DNA from 3 places in the Paenibacillus rhizovicinus genome. Region 3 is predicted to be linked to each of the others. Evidence: a T-box and tRNA genes for the amino acid it is inferred to sense, from the RefSeq annotation. Region 3 holds a T-box; the other regions hold tRNA genes.
What was found. The T-box of region 3 lies ahead of GZH47_RS02595 (glutamine--tRNA ligase/YqeY domain fusion protein). A T-box ahead of a tRNA ligase gene usually reads a tRNA of that ligase, here a tRNA-Gln.

Region 1 (6,103 bases), 2.7 Mb from region 3:
GCTTTCGAACATAAGCTTCTCGGAGTAGTTCTTGAAATGCGCAGCTACCTGCGTCCAGATCGCCTTGAACCGAGCCAGTACCTCGTCGTGCTGCGTCTCCATATTCATGATCCAGCTGGAATCATGATGAATGTTGACGATGACGTAGAGCCCGGCATCGAGCGACCAGTCCACCACTTCTTGAATACGCGACATGAAAGCAGGATCGATCGTATAATCCGGCTCCGTTCCCAGCCGCTCCTGCCACGTCACGGGAAGGCGAATGCTCTTGAAGCCTGCGGCGGCAATGGAATCGATTAATTCCTTCGTGACGACCGGATTCCCCCAGGCCGTCTCGTCGCCCCCGGTGGCATCGAATGTATTGCCCAGGTTCCAGCCGGGCTGCATCGCATCCACGGTAGTCTGCAGCGGGGTTTTTTTCGTCGATGCGGCAGCCGGTGCCGCGGCTGCGCGTTCCGCATACATGGGGAGCAGCGCGAACGAACATAGAATAAGCGAGAGGATGAATGGTGCTAGACGTTTCATAAACAGCGGCTCCCTTCTCCAACCATGAATGTATTCGCTTACAATGGTTTAAGTGTAACGCCTTGGGCGCGATTTTGGAAGGTGACTTCTGTCATTTAATTGGCAGCTGCGAATTAATGATCCGCTAATAATCGGCCTTTATACTTGACCTACGGCGGCAGCAAGCCAACCTTCATCCAAGAAAGGAATCGAGGCTCTATGGGCATTCACGCTTATTTCCAATCGCTGACCGATTTAGAGCGCATCATTCGTTGTCCCGGCAAATTCAAATTTCAGGAGCACAGCGTTGCCGAGCATTCGTGGAAAGTCGTCCAGTATGCCAAGACGCTGGCCGATATCGAAGAAAGCCACGGCATCGCCGTCGACTGGAAGAAGCTCTACGAAATCACGAGCAGTCACGACTACGGCGAGATTTTCATCGGGGATATCAAAACGCCCGTCAAGCATTATTCCCTGGAGCTTCGCTCGATGCTGCAGCAGGTCGAGGAAGGCATGGTGGCGCATTTCATCGACGAGCATATTCCCGAGGCGTTCAAGCCGATCTTCCGCAAGCAGCTGCGCGAAGGGAAAGACGATTCCGTCGAAGGGCAAATTCTCGAAGTCGCCGATAAAATGGATCAGATCTACGAAGCGTTCGCCGAGCTGCAGAAAGGGAATTCCGAGCAGGAGTTCATCGTCATGTACCGCCATGCGTTAATTAAGATCAAAGGCATCCGGCTGCACTGCGTCGATTATTTCCTGCAGCATATCTTACCGGACTTGGTCAGCGAAGGTGCCCGCTCTCCGATCGACATCGAACGGATCACGAGGGAGGCGCTTGCCGCCTAATCTCTTCATTGCACGACGCCCAGCCAAAGCAAGCCTGAGGCCGGCGTCTTTCGTTTTCGCCGCGTGCACTCACGACCTTAAATTTCGATCGCCGTATATAAACCTAGCAGGAAAGGAGAACCTAATAACAGAAAGTGATAGAAAGCCAAAACACAGGAGGCTGTTATGGGAAGATTGGTTCATTTCGAAATTCATGTCGACGACATGGAGCGTGCGAAGAAGTTTTATGGCGAGGTATTCGGATGGACGTTCGAGGACTGGAGCAATTATGCCGGCATGCCCTATTACGGGGCTACGACGGGAGACGCGAACGAGATGGGAATCAACGGCGCTCTGGTGAAGCGTCAAGGTCCTCCCCCGCAGCCCGGACAGGCCATGAATGGGTATGCGTGTACGATGGGGGTCGGTGACTACGATGCTGCCGAAGCCAAGATCCTCGCTCTCGGAGGCCAGCTCGCACTGCCAAAATATGCGCTGCCGGGGATGGCGTGGCAAGGGTACTACCTGGATACGGAAGGGAATATCTTCGGTATTCATCAGCCTGACGAGAACGCCAAATAGCATTAGCTATGCTTAATCGTGCATAACGTAATTATAAGCCCGGCCTCCCGTGGCCGGGCTTGCATGCGCAATCGCATACAGGACTTGTCCCAATAAAGGAGGCTGAGCCGTATTGGAGACGCCATGTTTAATCATCGATGCGAAGCGAACGAGGAACAACATCGAACGGATGGCTGCGCGCGCGAAAGCATTGAACGTGCAGCTAAGGCCCCATGCCAAGACCCATAAGCTCCCCTCGCTTGCCGCGGAACAGATTGCCGCAGGCGCGGTCGGCATCACGACGGCCAAGGTCTCCGAAGCCGAAGTGATGGCACGGCACGGCATCGGGGATATTTTTATCGCGTATCCGCTGGTCACGCGGAGCAAAATCGAACGGGCCATCAAGCTCTCTCGCCAAATCCGGTTAATCGTCGGTACCGACAGCTACGAAGGGGCGCTGCGTCTGTCCGAAGCAGCCGAGCAGCAAGGCGTTGTCCTCGAGGTCCGTCTGGAAATCGATACCGGACTCAAGCGCACAGGCGTGCTGCGCGAGCATGCCCAAGAGCTCGCTTCCCTCATTCATAAGCTGTCCCATCTGCGGCTTCAAGGCATCTTCACCTTCCGCGGGCCGCTGCTTGACGGCAGGTCCACGCTTGAACTGGAACGCGCAGGCATCGAAGAAGGGACATGGATGGTGCAGCTCGCCGACGAAATGAGGGCCCTGGGCATTCCCGTCGCCGATGTCAGCGTCGGTTCGACGCCTACCGGCTTATATGCCGCAACGGTCAAAGGCGTAACCGAGATCCGTCCCGGCACTTATATCTTTAATGACGCGATGCAAACGAAGCTTGGCGTATCGACTTGGGAGGATTGCGCCGGATCGATTTTGGCTACAGTCATCAGCAGACCCAGCCCGGATTATGCAGTCATCGACGGCGGAAGCAAGACGTTCGCTACAGACGTGCAGCCGAATACGGAGCCGCTGCTGCTGCATGGTTTTGGCCATGTGGTTGAACTTCCGGAGGCGGTATTGGAGCGGATGACCGAGGAACACGGCATGCTGCGGCTGCTTCCCCATCACGAGCTGAAGGTCGGCGACCAGATACATATCATCCCGAATCATATCTGCAGCACGCTGAACCTGCACAACAAACTATACTGGGCCGAAGCCGGCCGATTCGATGAGCGGCCGATCTTGGCCCGCGGAATGCTTGAATAGCCATGCTAGCTCGTTTATCAGCTTGGATTGGGAGGAGAACGAAACCATGTCCGTTATCGAGAACCGATTGAAAGAACTCGGCATCGAGCTTCCTGCCGTCGGCAAGCCCAAATTCAGCTACATCCCCGCAAACCAAACCGGCAACCTGCTCTATCTCTCCGGTCAGGACTGCCGCATTGACGGCGTGTTGATGTTTGAGGGCAAGCTTGGCAGCGAGCTCACCATTGAACAAGGGCAGCAAGCGGCGCGTCAAGTCATCATTAACTGCCTCGCCGTCATGAAACATCATCTCGGCGATCTCGATCGTGTCGTCAAAATCGTCAAAATGCTCGCCTTCGTCAACAGCGCCCCGGGGTTCGCCGATCAGCCTTACGTCGTCAACGGCGCTTCCGATTTCCTAATCGACGTCTTCGGCGAGAACGGCCGGCACGCGCGATCCGCGATCGGTACGAGCGAGCTGCCCTTTCACACGCCCGTAGAAATCGAACTTATCGTAGAGATACGCGACTAGTCCCATCGAACCCGTTAGCAGCCAAAAAAGAGGCCTTTATCCGTTAGGATACAAGGCCTCTTATCATTAAGGTAAGCGGGTGATGGGAATCGAACCCACGCCATCAGCTTGGGAAGCTGAAGTTCTGCCATTGAACTACACCCGCAATCAAGCAGATATGGTCGGGATGACACGATTTGAACATGCGACCCCCTGGTCCCAAACCAGGTGCTCTACCAAGCTGAGCTACATCCCGTGAACAAAAGCAAATTCAAAACGAAACAGCCAAGGCGCCACCCAGATTCGAACTGGGGGTGAAGCTTTTGCAGAGCTTTGCCTTACCACTTGGCTATGGCGCCATACAAAAATGGAGCGGAAGACGGGAATCGAACCCGCGACCCTCGCCTTGGCAAGGCGATGCTCTACCGCTGAGCCACTTCCGCAATTGGTGCGGTCAAGAGGACTCGAACCTCCACGTCATTGCTGACACTAGAACCTGAATCTAGCGCGTCTGCCAATTCCGCCATGACCGCAAATATGTAATGGTGCGGTTGATGGGACTCGAACCCATACGCCCAGTGGGCACTACCCCCTCAAGATAGCGTGTCTGCCAATTCCACCACAACCGCATAAAACAAGGAAAAGTGAGTCATGTAGGATTCGAACCTACGACACCCTGATTAAAAGTCAGGTGCTCTACCAACTGAGCTAATGACTCAAACTAAAATGGCTGGGGATCTAGGATTCGAACCTAGGGAATGACGGAGTCAAAGTCCGTTGCCTTACCGCTTGGCTAATCCCCAATAAAAATGGTGGAGGATGATGGATTCGAACCACCGAACCGTGAGGAAGAGATTTACAGTCTCCCGCGTTTGGCCACTTCGCTAATCCTCCATGAAAATGGTGCCGGCGATAGGAGTCGAACCCACGACCTACTGATTACAAGTCAGTTGCTCTACCAACTGAGCTACACCGGCATATGTTGTTGCTTGTCTTAAATGGTGGCTCGGGACGGAATCGAACCGCCGACACGAGGATTTTCAGTCCTCTGCTCTACCGACTGAGCTACCGAGCCTTACTTGGTTATAATGGCGGAGCCGACGGGATTCGAACCCGCGGTCTCCTGCGTGACAGGCAGGCATGTTGGGCCACTACACCACGGCTCCACATTATAATTTCTCGGTAAGACACCGAAAGTAAATTGGTTGCGGGGGCAGGATTTGAACCTGCGGCCTTCGGGTTATGAGCCCGACGAGCTACCGGGCTGCTCCACCCCGCGTCATTTCAAGCCTTGCTATGCATTTATGGTGGAGGCTGACGGGATCGAACCGCCGACCCTCTGCTTGTAAGGCAGATGCTCTCCCAGCTGAGCTAAGCCTCCATAATGTTTAACCCCGGGTTCCCCGAAAAGTACTCGGATTAACCTGCAGCGCATTACTTCACTTTTGGGGGTAAATTGGTGACCCGTAGGGGACTCGAACCCCTGTTACCTCCGTGAAAGGGAGGTGTCTTAACCACTTGACCAACGGGCCTTGAACAAGAATAAGAAGAGTTCTGGCGGAGAGCGAGGGATTCGAACCCTCGAGACGCGGTTAGCGCCTACACGATTTCCAATCGTGCTCCTTCGACCACTCGGACAGCTCTCCAGAAATGGCTCCCCGAACAGGACTCGAACCTGTGACAACTCGATTAACAGTCGAGTGCTCTACCAACTGAGCTATCAGGGAATAGGTGAAACAAGTATTGGTGGAGCCAAGCGGGATCGAACCGCTGACCTCCTGCTTGCAAGGCAGGCGCTCTCCCAGCTGAGCTATGGCCCCGTAAAGGAAGATATGGTTGGCCTTAGTGGACTCGAACCACCGACCTCACCCTTATCAGGGGTGCGCTCTAACCAGCTGAGCTAAAGGCCAATAAAAAACCCACTGCAAGGTGGGATACTCTTTAAATGGTCATAGAGATAACACCTTGAAAACTGGATACGAAATCATTGCAGAACATTTAGCTGGTTGTCTCTGGGTAGAGACGTTAGGATAAGCCCTCGACCGATTAGTATTCGTCAGCTCCACGCATTGCTGCGCTTCCACCTCGAACCTATCAACCTCGTCGTCTTCAAGGGGTCTTACATACTGGGAAATCTCATCTTGAGGGGGGCTTCACGCTTAGATGCTTTCAGCGCTTATCCCGTCCGCACTTGGCTACCCAGCGATGCTCCTGGCGGAACAACTGGTACACCAGCGGTGCGTCCATCCCGGTCCTCTCGTACTAAGGACAGCTCCTCTCAAATTTCCTACGCCCACGACAGATAGGGACCGAACTGTCTCACGACGTTCTGAACCCAGCTCGCGTACCGCTTTAATGGGCGAACAGCCCAACCCTTGGGACCTACTTCAGCCCCAGGATGCGATGAGCCGACATCGAGGTGCCAAACCTCCCCGTCGATGTGGACTCTTGGGGGAGATAAGCCTGTTATCCCCAGGGTAGCTTTTATCCGTTGAGCGATG
Region 2 (6,103 bases), 2.8 Mb from region 3:
ACAACTTTTTGTCGCGTCGCGATCGATACAGCTTCTTCATTGCGATTTCCATCCTTCCTGCTGCAGTTTGCGCTTCAATTGCTCCATTTCGCGCTCAATCACATTTTGTACCGACTGTCCTGCACTAGTAACCCAATCCTGTCCTGCCTTGCGCAGGTCGCGGAGACTGCGAGCCTCCAGCTCCATGTCGCTGATTCGGTCGTCCAGCCTGCGGAATATCCCGGAGGATTGCTGACCTGGCGCAGAGTTGAAAACGCCATTTTGCGTGTAACGCTCGTTCAATCGCTGTTGCAGCCGAAGCGACTCCATCCGTGCCGCAAAATACTCCCGCTTATCGTAAACGCTCTGATACTCGCTGCGAAGCTCGCGAAGCTGTTCTTCCAGCTCTCTGATGCTTTGAGCGGCTTGTTCATACAACTCGCGGTACTGAGCGGCGCGCTCTTCGCTTGACGCTTTCTCCATCAGAGCGATGCGGGCAACATGCTCTTCGCCTGCTTTCAACGCGATGATGGCTTGCTGTTCGCGTTTTTCTTTCAATTGCTCCGCTTGCAGCCATTGCGTTTTCAAATGGTTGCCGTGTCCTGCGCACTGTTGATACAATTTCTCGGCCTGAATGATTTCCTCCCGCGTCGACCATAGAAACTGATCGATCAGCTTAACGGGATCCTCGGCCTTCTCCAGCCGCTCGTTCAACGTCGCAGCCGTCATGTCCCTCACTCTTCGCAAAATGCTCATTGCTTGATCCTCCTTCGTTCCGAACGTTAACGATTATTGCGGCTTATCCGAAATGTCTTTTACCGTCATTACTGCGATTCAAACCAGGTGATAGATTAAATTCGCTTTCCTTTAAACATCGCCACGCCCCATACGATCAATACGATCGCAAGCAGAAGCGAGAACAAGCCGAAGAGTTTCGGGAGAAGCATCAAGCCGCCTACGACGATCAGGATCGAGCCGATTACTTTGCTGTCGTTTCTAACCCCGACAACGCCAAGACCAATCAGGATGAAAGGCATCAGAAGTCCAACGATCCAACCGAGGTGAATGCCAAGAAACTTCATCACCATCAATCCGCCAAAAACAACCAAAACCGCGCCAAGTGCATTTTTTCCGTTCATGTTATGTCACCGCCTCTCAATTCGATCAATCTTACTAGCTCATTACGTGCTTTGCGTTGCTGATGTTTCGTTTCTTGCTTATGTCCTTATTGTAGGTTGTTTTCGCATTCTTCAAAACGGACCCGCGACGGTATTTCACCCTAGACCTCAGGCGGGGACTCTACAGACCCTCAGACTGAACTGCCGCTTTCATACGCAGCCTATCACATTATCCGCTTCTCCGGTGTAGTTCTGATGAAGATATAAGTAGAGATGACAAAAAGCCTGCAAGATCAGTGATCCAACAGGCTTGAATAAGCGATTTTCCTAATCCACGTACTTCAGCACGTCAATCCGAATAAGCAATTACCTGTACTAACTCATTCAATACATCCAAGCTTCTTCTCGAATCATCGATATGATCGGAAATGGAGTCCAACCGCTTACTCACCATACTTAATTCGCTTTTGATGTCTTTCAATACGGCAATCAGTCTTTCTTCGAAGTCGGTCATCGGCATCCTCTCCTCAACATCGTTTACAGATGTATATGTACAAAGCGCCGAGAAGTTGAACAACACTATAAACGAAAAAACGCCGACTGGACTATGTCCAATCAGCGTCTATGTTTTCGTTATTCATTGTAAAAGTGGTGCCGGCGAGAGGACTCGAACCTCCACGGTTTCCCTCACGATTTTGAGTCGCGCGCGTCTGCCATTCCGCCACGCCGGCATTTTTTGTTGGCGTGCCCTAAGAGATTCGAACTCCTGACCTTTTGATTCGTAGTCAAACGCTCTATCCAGCTGAGCTAAGGGCACAAATTAATGAAGTTGTGGAGGCGCCACCCAGACTCGAACTGGGGGTAAAGCTTTTGCAGAGCTCTGCCTTACCACTTGGCTATGGCGCCAGATGAAGAATGGAGCGGAAGACGGGAATCGAACCCGCGACCCTCGCCTTGGCAAGGCGATGCTCTACCGCTGAGCCACTTCCGCGTAAATGGCTGGGGATCTAGGATTCGAACCTAGGGAATGACGGAGTCAAAGTCCGTTGCCTTACCGCTTGGCTAATCCCCAACATTTAATTTCATACTTATAGTTAAAATGGGGCGACCGATGGGAATTGAACCCACGAATGCCGGATCCACAAACCGGTGCGTTAACCACTTCGCCACGATCGCCATATATAACTATTTGAAATTGGCAGGGGCAGCAGGAATTGAACCCACACTAACGGTTTTGGAGACCGCTGTTCTACCCTTAAACTATGCCCCTATAAAAAAGTGGTGGAGGATGATGGATTCGAACCACCGAACCGTGAGGAAGAGATTTACAGTCTCCCGCGTTTGGCCACTTCGCTAATCCTCCATGAAAATGGTGCCGGCGATAGGAGTCGAACCCACGACCTACTGATTACAAGTCAGTTGCTCTACCAACTGAGCTACACCGGCATATTAACTTATTGCTTGTCTTAAATGGTGGCTCGGGACGGAATCGAACCGCCGACACGAGGATTTTCAGTCCTCTGCTCTACCAACTGAGCTACCGAGCCTTACTTGGTTATAATGGCGGAGCCGACGGGATTCGAACCCGCGGTCTCCTGCGTGACAGGCAGGCATGTTGGGCCACTACACCACGGCTCCACATTATAATTCTCGGTAAGACACCGAAGATAATTGGTTGCGGGGGCAGGATTTGAACCTGCGGCCTTCGGGTTATGAGCCCGACGAGCTACCGGGCTGCTCCACCCCGCGTCATTAGAAATCATTGCTATGCAATTATGGTGGAGGCTGACGGGATCGAACCGCCGACCCTCTGCTTGTAAGGCAGATGCTCTCCCAGCTGAGCTAAGCCTCCATGTTTGAGCGACAAGTAATACTATAACTCATTTACTATGCTCATTGCAAGTCATTTTTTGAAGAATTTTTAGAGAAATTGGTGACCCGTAGGGGACTCGAACCCCTGTTACCTCCGTGAAAGGGAGGTGTCTTAACCACTTGACCAACGGGCCGTATCTGGCGGAGAGCGAGGGATTCGAACCCTCGAGACGCGGTTAGCGCCTACACGATTTCCAATCGTGCTCCTTCGACCACTCGGACAGCTCTCCAGAAATGGCTCCCCGAACAGGACTCGAACCTGTGACAACTCGATTAACAGTCGAGTGCTCTACCAACTGAGCTATCAGGGAACAGTATGTTATTCGGGCAACTTACACCCTGAAAACTGGATACGAACTTTTGCGAAGGTTTCTTGCTTAGCTTAGCTAAAGAGCATGTTCTTGGATAAGCCCTCGACCGATTAGTATTCGTCAGCTCCACGCATTGCTGCGCTTCCACCTCGAACCTATCAACCTCGTCGTCTTCAAGGGGTCTTACATACTGGGAAATCTCATCTTGAGGGGGGCTTCACGCTTAGATGCTTTCAGCGCTTATCCCGTCCGCACTTGGCTACCCAGCGATGCTCCTGGCGGAACAACTGGTACACCAGCGGTGCGTCCATCCCGGTCCTCTCGTACTAAGGACAGCTCCTCTCAAATTTCCTACGCCCACGACAGATAGGGACCGAACTGTCTCACGACGTTCTGAACCCAGCTCGCGTACCGCTTTAATGGGCGAACAGCCCAACCCTTGGGACCTACTTCAGCCCCAGGATGCGATGAGCCGACATCGAGGTGCCAAACCTCCCCGTCGATGTGGACTCTTGGGGGAGATAAGCCTGTTATCCCCAGGGTAGCTTTTATCCGTTGAGCGATGGCCCTTCCATGCGGTACCACCGGATCACTAAGCCCGACTTTCGTCCCTGCTCGACTTGTAGGTCTCGCAGTCAAGCTCCCTTATGCCTTTGCACGCTACGAATGATTTCCAACCATTCTGAGGGAACCTTTGGGCGCCTCCGTTACATTTTAGGAGGCGACCGCCCCAGTCAAACTGCCCACCTGACACGGTCCCTGTACCGGATTACGGTACCAGGTTAGAACTCCGATACGATCAGGGTGGTATCCCAACGATGCCTCCATCGAAGCTGGCGCTCCGATTTCTAAGGCTCCCACCTATCCTGTACAGATCGTACCAAAGTCCAATATCAAGCTGCAGTAAAGCTCCATGGGGTCTTTCCGTCTTGTCGCGGGTAACCTGCATCTTCACAGGTATTAAAATTTCACCGGATCTCTCGTTGAGACAGCGCCCAAGTCGTTACGCCATTCGTGCGGGTCAGAATTTACCTGACAAGGAATTTCGCTACCTTAGGACCGTTATAGTTACGGCCGCCGTTTACTGGGGCTTCGGTTCATAGCTTCGCCTTGCGGCTAACCACTCCCCTTAACCTTCCAGCACCGGGCAGGCGTCAGCCCGTATACTTCGCCTTACGGCTTCGCACAGACCTGTGTTTTTGCTAAACAGTCGCTTGGGCCTTTTCACTGCGGCCCCCTCGGGCTATTCACCCTACCGAGGCACCCTTCTCCCGAAGTTACGGGGTCATTTTGCCGAGTTCCTTAACGAGAGTTCTTCCGAGCGCCTTAGCATACTCTGCTCGACTACCTGTGTCGGTTTGCGGTACGGGCACCTTCACCTGGCTAGAGGCTTTTCTTGGCAGCCTGAACTCATGACCTTCGCTACTGCAATTTTCGCTCCCCATCACAGCCCAGCCTTATCGATGTGCGGATTTGCCTACACATCAGCCTCACTGCTTGGACGGACATCCATCAGTCCGCGTCACTATCCTTCTGCGTCACCCCATTGCTCGTAACGGCTTACGGTGGTACAGGAATATCAACCTGTTGTCCTTCGACTACGCCTTTCGGCCTCGCCTTAGGTCCCGACTTACCCTGAGCGGACGAGCCTTCCTCAGGAATCCTTAGTCTTACGGCGGACAAGATTCTCACTTGTCTTTTCGTTACTCATACCGGCATTCTCACTTGAATGCGCTCCACCAGTCCTTACGGTCTGACTTCAACGTACATTCAACGCTCCCCTACCCCTGATGCATACGCATCAAGCCATAGCTTCGGTGGTGTGTTTAGCCCCGTTACATTTTCGGCGCAGAGTCACTCGACCAGTGAGCTATTACGCACTCTTTAAATGGTGGCTGCTTCTAAGCCAACATCCTGGTTGTCTTTGCAACTCCACATCCTTTCCCACTTAACACACACTTGGGGACCTTAGCTGATGGTCTGGGCTGTTTCCCTCTTGACAATGGATCTTAGCACTCACTGTCTGACTCCCGGATATAAGTACATGGCATTCGGAGTTTGACTGGACTTGGTAACCCTTGGCGGGCCCCGCACCCAATCAGTGCTCTACCTCCACGACTCTTACTCCGAGGCTAGCCCTAAAGCTATTTCGGGGAGAACCAGCTATCTCCGAGTTCGATTGGAATTTCTCCGCTACCCCCACCTCATCCCCGAATTTTTCAACATTCGTGGGTTCGGGCCTCCAGTGCGTGTTACCGCACCTTCACCCTGGACAGGGGTAGATCACACGGTTTCGGGTCTACGTCCACATACTATGTCGCCCTATTCAGACTCGCTTTCGCTGCGGCTCCGGCTCTTCACCTTAACCTTGCATGGGAACGTAACTCGCCGGTTCATTCTACAAAAGGCACGCCATCACCCATATAGAGGGCTCTGACTTTTTGTAAGCGCACGGTTTCAGGTTCTGTTTCACTCCGCTTCCGCGGTGCTTTTCACCTTTCCCTCACGGTACTGCTTCGCTATCGGTCGCTAGGGAGTATTTAGCCTTGGCAGATGGTCCTGCCGGATTCCCACGAGGTTTCACGTGTCTCGCGGTACTCAGGATCCGTCTCGGAGAGTGCTGACTTTGGACTACAGGGCTTTTACCTCTTATAGCGGGCCTTTCCAGACCTCTTCGTCTAATCAACACCTTTGTAACTCCATGTGAGACGTCCTACAACCCCAAGGAGCAAGCTCCTTGGTTTGGGCTAATCCGCGTTCGCTCGCCGCTACTGACGGAATCACTATTGTTTTCTCTTCCTCAGGGTACTTAGATGTTTCAGT
Region 3 (6,103 bases):
CTTCCGCGATGTTGCCTTCCGCCGAAACGTCGATGTTCACCATGGCCTTGCCTTCTTTCATGGTGACCGCGGTTTTCGTTTTGCTTTTGACCACCTCGAGCGCGAGACCGTTCTTCATGTCTTCGCAGCCCAAATTCATGATCGTGCTCCTCATTTGATTGATGACGAACATATAGCCTTTCGCTTTGTCATGATCCAGCCATCCGGCAAGCTTGCCTTCGCGGAACATGGCGACGCCGCTGATTTCGAGATGGTAGGGCGGATGCGTCTGCTCCAGGCTCTGCTTCTTGTCGACCGACTCCTCGTCGCCTACGATCCGGAGACCGCTGATCGAGGGCTCCGCGCCCGGATTGACGAGCTTGCGGATCGCTTCATCGATGCCGATAACGGGCGAGCCGGACCAAATCCGTCCCGAGCTTAAGCCGGTCCCGATCAAGGCTTCCGCCTGCAACGGTTCGAGCGGCATGAGGGCGCTGAGCAATTGGCCGGGAGAATTGCCCCTTGCGAGCAGCAGCATCGAGGTCAGCCTCACTTCGTGCGAGCGTTCGAAGAAATCGAAAATGTCTTTGATTCCCGACTTAGCCAGCCTTTCACCGAGAATGACGACTTGGATATGCGAGAAGAACAATTGTCTCGGAACCTGCTTGGATGCCTTGCGAATGCCTTCGAACAGCGTGGAAGCTTGGACGCTATATACGGTGAACGGCGCATAGCCTTTGCTGCTCTTCCCTGAACTGGACAATTCCCCCGGCATGACGACCTGGAAAGCGAGCTCGTATTTATCGGAGTTTGCCGCTTTGTCGATCGAGATTGCCGTTACGATCGCCAATTTATTCAGTTCTCTGCTGTTCCAACAGCCGGACACCAAGAAGGTCGAAGCGAGAACGAACGCAACGAGGATCAGCCTCGATAAGCGATTATGATTCTTCATCCGATAAGAGCCCCTTTACATGTTCGCCAGGACTAGGTCTTCGGTTTCTGCCCCGGAGACATCCGAACGGTTGCTTCCGCCGTATCGTCCGGTCGCTGCAGAATGCTCCAGTGCGGGAGACGCACGAAGACGTCTTTCATTTGCTTATACTTAAGCGGCACGAGCGGAGACAGGAACGATACGCCGAACGACCGCAATGAATTCATGTGCGCGACCATCATGATCAAGCCGAGCATGATGCCGTAGAACCCGAGAAATCCGGCTGCGATCATGAATAGAAAGCGGAGCAGCCTCGCCGTAATTGCCAGATTGTACGCCGGAATCGAGAAATTGGCGATCGCGGTAATGGCCACGACGATGACCATGATCGGAGAGACGATGCCGGCTTGGACGGCCGCTTCGCCCAGAACGAGCGCTCCTACGATCGATACGGCTTGGCCGACCGCCCGCGGCATCCGAATGCCGGCTTCCCTTAGGATTTCAAAGCTCATTTCCATGATGAAGGCCTCGAGAAGCGCCGGAAAGGGCACGCCTTCCCGGGCGCCCGACAAGTTGATCAGGAGCGTCGTCGGAATCATCTCTTGGTGAAACGTCGTCAAGGCGATGTAGAAGGCAGGACCGAACAAAGAGATGATGAAAGCCATATACCGCAGCAAACGGAGAAAGGTCCCGATGTCGTACCGTTGGTAATAGTCCTCGGCTGCGGCAAAAAACTGCGACAGCACGGTGGGGACGACCAAGGCGAAGGGCGTTCCGTCGACCAAGATCGCGATGCGCCCTTCAAGCAAATTCGCGGCGATCACGTCCGGCCGCTCCGTGTTGAACACGGTAGGGAAAGGCGAGCTCCAATTGTCTTCGATGAATTCCTCGATGTACCCGGATTCCAAGATCGCATCCGTATTGATTTTCTCCAGGCGGGCCCGAACCTCTTGCTTGATTTCCTCCTTGGCGATGCCGTCGATATACAGCATGGCGACGGTTGTCTGCGTGACGGAACCGATCTTGATCGAGTCGAAGCCGAACTTCGGGCTCTTTATTCGGCGTCGTACGAGCGTAATGTTCGTTGCTATGGATTCGGAGAAGCTGTCCTTCGGTCCGCGAATGACGACTTGGGTGCTCGCTTCCGATACTTCCCGTTTATCGCCGCCGATGGTGTTGCCGCATATGCATTGGTCCCAACCGTCTACGAGCAGAATGATTTTGCCCGTCAACAGCTCCAGCAGCAGGGAAGTCCAATTATCGATGATTTCGATCTGGGCGACAGCCAGCGCGTTATCGCAGATATAGCGGAACGCGTCCTCGGGCGTCGCTGCTCCTTCCGGTATTTCGGGCAGGAACGGCGACATTAACGAGCGCATGACGATGTCGTTCACCATTGCCTTGTCCGCTAAGGACTCTAGATAGATCGCTGCCACGTGAAGCGCTTGCCCGGTCCGCAGCGTGAACTTGCGCACGATCAGATCGGGACTTGCTACGAGTTCGGATTTTAATCGCGCTAAGTTGACGTCCAAATCCGGATCGAGCTTCCCTGTCGGGAGTTCGAGCTCGTCGCTTCCTTTGCTGGATCCGGCCTTGCCGAATGCTGCCGATCGCGTCTTCATGGCGTTCGCACCTCCGCGTGCATCAAAGTTCAAGACAAGCCGCATTTGGGGTAGTATGCCTTATTTCTCCTTTTTTTACCTACGCGGGCGGCAATTATTCCGAACATTTTCGAACGATTGGATGAATGGAGGTTTACAGGACGAATTCTAATTGTTACACTATTTGCAATATTCAAAACGCGATGAAGAGAAGAGTAGGGGAACAAGTTCTTGCACAGAGAGCTCCGGCAGGTGGGAAGGAGCGAAGGACGTTTCCCGAAACAAGCCTCTGAGCAGCTTGCCGGAACCCGAAGGGGATGGCATGACGGGAGCTCCCGTTACAGAGCTAGAGTATAACCATGGATGACCATGCCGTACTTGAAGAGGTTAATATGGCGACATATTAATGAAGCTGGGGTGGCACCGCGAATTCTTCGTCCCCAAGACAACTGGTCTTGGAGGTGAAGTTTTTTTTGTTTTCGCAGGTACGTCGATCACGTTCATTAGGAGGCGCCGACTATGAGTAACCTTACCAGCAGCGAGCGGCACGCAGATCAGTTCTTATTCAAAACGATAACTGAGGAACTGGAACGGCATCCGTTCGCCAGAGCCATGCGCACGCGATTCCCGCCCGAACCGAATGGCTATCTGCATATTGGCAGCGCCTATGCGATTCAAACGAATCATGCGATGGCGCAGGCTTTTAACGGGCAGTTTCATTTGCGCTTCGACGACACGAATCCGCTGAAGGAAGATATCGCGTACGTGGAAGCGATCATCGAGGATATCCGATGGCTCGGCTTCGATCCGGGCCGGCACATCTACTACGGTTCGGACTACTCGAACGAGATCTATAACGCCGCCGTAACCTTGATCGAACGAGGGAAGGCTTATGTCTGCGATCTCGCGCCGGACGACATGACGGCATACCGGGGAACGCTGACGGAACCGGGCCGAGACAGCCCATATCGCAATCGATCGGTTGAAGAGAATTTGGCGTTGTTCGCGCAAATGAAGAACGGCGATTTCCCCGCTTCCTCGAAAGTCGTTCGCGCCAAAATCGATATGAGCTCGCCGAACATGAATCTACGCGATCCGGTGCTCTATCGCATCCTGCACGCCGAGCACTATCGGACGGGGAAGGACTGGTGCATCTATCCGATGTATGATTTCGCCCATCCGATTCAAGACGCGATCGAAGGGATCACGTACTCCTTATGCTCCATCGAATTCAAGGATCACCGGCCGCTGTACGAATGGGTCTTGACGGAGCTTGAAATCCCGGAGCCGCCGCGGCAACGGGAATTCGGGCGGTTGAGCTTGACGGGCGTCGTAACGAGCAAACGGTTCTTGCGTCAGTTGGTCGAAGGCGGGTATGTCGACGGCTGGGACGATCCCAGGCTCCCGACGCTTCGCGGCTTGAGGCGAAGGGGCTTCACGCCGGAGAGCATACGCCGATTTATTGACGAAATCGGAAGCATCCGAACCTCGAGCACCGTCGACATCTCGCTCTTGGATCATTGCCTCAGGCAAGAATTGAAAGCTGCGGCGCCAAGCGTGATGGCCGTGCTGCATCCGCTGAAAGTGGTCATTGCCAACTATCCGGATGATGGCGCTGAGCTGCTCGGCATCGAGAACAACAGCGAGAACGAAGCACTCGGCATAAGAGAAGTTCCTTTCGCCAAGACGCTCTATATCGAACGGGATGACTTCATGGAGCAGCCTGCCAAGGGATTTCACCGGCTGGTCCCGGGCGGCGAGGTCAGGCTGAAAGGGGCGTATTTCATCAAGTGCGAGGACATCGTCAAGGACCCGGAAACCGGCGAGGTAACGGAGCTGCGCTGCACCTACGACCCGCTAACGAGAAGCGGCACCGGGTTTGCCGGGCGCAAAGTAAAAGGGACGATCCATTGGGTATCGGCTGATCATGCCGTTAGAGCTGATGTCCATCTATACGAGCCGCTGCTGCTTGACCAGGAAATTCCGAAGGACGACGGCGATTGGACGGCTTCGCTGAATCCGAATTCGCTGGTGACGTTGAAGGACGTACTGGTGGAGCCGTCCGTCCGGCATGCGGATCCGGAACAGAAGTACCAATTCCTGCGGCATGGTTACTTCTCCGTGGATCGGATGGCATGCGCCGATGGCCCGCTAGTGTTTCACCGTATCGTACCGTTGAAGGATTCATGGCGGGCGAAGAACGGTTAACTTTGCCTTGGCCTCCGCTTACGACGCTTCATTAAAGCTGTTCCAAGTCCGATTCTAGACTTTACAAGATCCGCTGCTGCGTGTACGCTAGTAGAAACAAACCGCATATCGTTTTTCCGGAGGAGCCTGTCATCGACGGGCTCTTTTTGTCTTTTTTCGGGAAACCTATGCGAGTAGAAGGAAGGGGAGGGCAATAATGGAACAACAAGCGATCTGGGCGATTCTTATTTTTCTGGTTTCGTACGCGCTCCTGATTTCGGAGAAAATCCATCGGACGATCGTCGCCATGCTCGGAGGACTGCTCGTCGTCGTATTCGGCATCGTCGATCAGGATACGGTGCTCCATCACATCGATTTCAATACGTTGGGCCTATTGATCGGCATGATGATCATCGTCTCGATTACGGCCGATACGGGGCTCTTCAAATTCATTGCGATTTGGGCGGCCAAGAAGGCGAAAGGAGAGCCTGTCCGAATCATGATTCTGCTGTCGCTGATCACGGCCGTGGGCTCGGCCTTCTTGGATAACGTTACGACGGTACTGTTGATGGTTCCGGTCACCTTCAGCATCACCAGGCAGCTCCGGGTCACGCCGATTCCATTCCTGATGACCCAGATCCTTGCCTCCAACGTCGGCGGAACGGCGACTCTGATCGGCGACCCGCCGAATATCATGATCGGGAGCGCGGTGAAGGAATTGACGTTCATGGCGTTTATCAGTAATTTGGCGCCGATAGTTATCATCATCATGGCTTCCTACATCCCACTGTTTTTCCTGCTGTTTCGGAAGCAAATTCAAACGACGCCGGATCGGAAGAAGGACATCATGGCGCTCGAACAAAGCGGAATCATCACCGATTCCAGACTGTTGATCCAATGCTTGTCGGTGCTGGGACTGACGATCGCCGCCTTCTTCCTGCACCAGCAGCTTCATGTGGAATCCGCTGCCGTCGCCTTATGCGGCGCTTTCATCCTGCTGCTGTTAACGGGCGAGCACCGGATGGAAGAGGCGTTCAGCAAAGTGGAGTGGATGACCATCTTCTTCTTCATCGGTCTCTTCTCGCTTGTATCCGGCTTGGTCGAAACCGGCGTCATTGCGGATTTGGCTGCCAAAGCAATCGAGCTTACGGGAGGCAATGTCGCCGCAACCTCCATGCTGATTCTGTGGCTGAGCGCGATCGCATCCGCGTTTCTGGATAACATTCCGTTCGTCGCCACGATGATTCCGATGATTCAAGAAATGGGGAACATGGGCGTCAGCAATCTGGAGCCGCTGTGGTGGAGCTTGGCGCTCGGCGCCTGTCTCGGAGGCAACGGTACGTTGATCGGAGCCAGCGCCAATCTCATTGCCGCGGGTCTCTCCGCCAAGGAAGGCTATCCGATT

Region 1: it has a tRNA-Gln gene. The T-box ahead of GZH47_RS02595 (glutamine--tRNA ligase/YqeY domain fusion protein) is inferred to sense a tRNA for this amino acid. The anticodon was not compared.
Region 2: it has a tRNA-Gln gene. The T-box ahead of GZH47_RS02595 (glutamine--tRNA ligase/YqeY domain fusion protein) is inferred to sense a tRNA for this amino acid. The anticodon was not compared.

Annotation. Positions count from the first base shown of each region.
Region 1 is NZ_CP048286.1:3,242,683-3,248,785, forward strand. It holds gene GZH47_RS14380 (cellulase family glycosylhydrolase) at 1-525, opposite strand, end outside; gene GZH47_RS14385 (YfbR-like 5'-deoxynucleotidase) at 724-1,353, shown strand; gene GZH47_RS14390 (VOC family protein) at 1,519-1,914, shown strand; gene GZH47_RS14395 (alanine racemase) at 2,027-3,112, shown strand; gene GZH47_RS14400 (RidA family protein) at 3,159-3,623, shown strand; tRNA gene GZH47_RS14405 (tRNA-Gly) at 3,698-3,768, opposite strand; tRNA gene GZH47_RS14410 (tRNA-Pro) at 3,782-3,858, opposite strand; tRNA gene GZH47_RS14415 (tRNA-Cys) at 3,891-3,961, opposite strand; tRNA gene GZH47_RS14420 (tRNA-Gly) at 3,971-4,045, opposite strand; tRNA gene GZH47_RS14425 (tRNA-Leu) at 4,049-4,135, opposite strand; tRNA gene GZH47_RS14430 (tRNA-Leu) at 4,146-4,231, opposite strand; tRNA gene GZH47_RS14435 (tRNA-Lys) at 4,248-4,320, opposite strand; tRNA gene GZH47_RS14440 (tRNA-Gln) at 4,330-4,405, opposite strand; tRNA gene GZH47_RS14445 (tRNA-Tyr) at 4,413-4,496, opposite strand; tRNA gene GZH47_RS14450 (tRNA-Thr) at 4,504-4,579, opposite strand; tRNA gene GZH47_RS14455 (tRNA-Phe) at 4,602-4,677, opposite strand; tRNA gene GZH47_RS14460 (tRNA-Asp) at 4,692-4,768, opposite strand; tRNA gene GZH47_RS14465 (tRNA-Met) at 4,805-4,881, opposite strand; tRNA gene GZH47_RS14470 (tRNA-Val) at 4,908-4,983, opposite strand; tRNA gene GZH47_RS14475 (tRNA-Glu) at 5,060-5,134, opposite strand; tRNA gene GZH47_RS14480 (tRNA-Ser) at 5,158-5,248, opposite strand; tRNA gene GZH47_RS14485 (tRNA-Asn) at 5,254-5,329, opposite strand; tRNA gene GZH47_RS14490 (tRNA-Ala) at 5,347-5,422, opposite strand; tRNA gene GZH47_RS14495 (tRNA-Ile) at 5,436-5,512, opposite strand; rRNA gene GZH47_RS14500 (23S ribosomal RNA) at 5,629-6,103, opposite strand, start outside.
Region 2 is NZ_CP048286.1:4,807,504-4,813,606, reverse strand. It holds gene GZH47_RS21690 (PspC domain-containing protein) at 1-40, opposite strand, end outside; gene GZH47_RS21685 (PspA/IM30 family protein) at 37-735, opposite strand; gene GZH47_RS21680 (LiaF transmembrane domain-containing protein) at 831-1,118, opposite strand; gene GZH47_RS21675 (hypothetical protein) at 1,447-1,611, opposite strand; tRNA gene GZH47_RS21670 (tRNA-Leu) at 1,747-1,828, opposite strand; tRNA gene GZH47_RS21665 (tRNA-Arg) at 1,838-1,914, opposite strand; tRNA gene GZH47_RS21660 (tRNA-Cys) at 1,930-2,003, opposite strand; tRNA gene GZH47_RS21655 (tRNA-Gly) at 2,014-2,088, opposite strand; tRNA gene GZH47_RS21650 (tRNA-Gln) at 2,094-2,169, opposite strand; tRNA gene GZH47_RS21645 (tRNA-His) at 2,198-2,273, opposite strand; tRNA gene GZH47_RS21640 (tRNA-Trp) at 2,294-2,367, opposite strand; tRNA gene GZH47_RS21635 (tRNA-Tyr) at 2,377-2,460, opposite strand; tRNA gene GZH47_RS21630 (tRNA-Thr) at 2,468-2,543, opposite strand; tRNA gene GZH47_RS21625 (tRNA-Phe) at 2,569-2,644, opposite strand; tRNA gene GZH47_RS21620 (tRNA-Asp) at 2,659-2,735, opposite strand; tRNA gene GZH47_RS21615 (tRNA-Met) at 2,770-2,846, opposite strand; tRNA gene GZH47_RS21610 (tRNA-Val) at 2,874-2,949, opposite strand; tRNA gene GZH47_RS21605 (tRNA-Glu) at 3,029-3,103, opposite strand; tRNA gene GZH47_RS21600 (tRNA-Ser) at 3,109-3,199, opposite strand; tRNA gene GZH47_RS21595 (tRNA-Asn) at 3,205-3,280, opposite strand; rRNA gene GZH47_RS21590 (23S ribosomal RNA) at 3,371-6,103, opposite strand, start outside.
Region 3 is NZ_CP048286.1:567,130-573,232, reverse strand. It holds gene GZH47_RS02605 (Ger(x)C family spore germination protein) at 1-931, opposite strand, end outside; gene GZH47_RS02600 (spore germination protein) at 964-2,532, opposite strand; T-box leader at 2,706-2,956, shown strand; gene GZH47_RS02595 (glutamine--tRNA ligase/YqeY domain fusion protein) at 3,031-4,719, shown strand; gene GZH47_RS02590 (ArsB/NhaD family transporter) at 4,916-6,103, shown strand, end outside.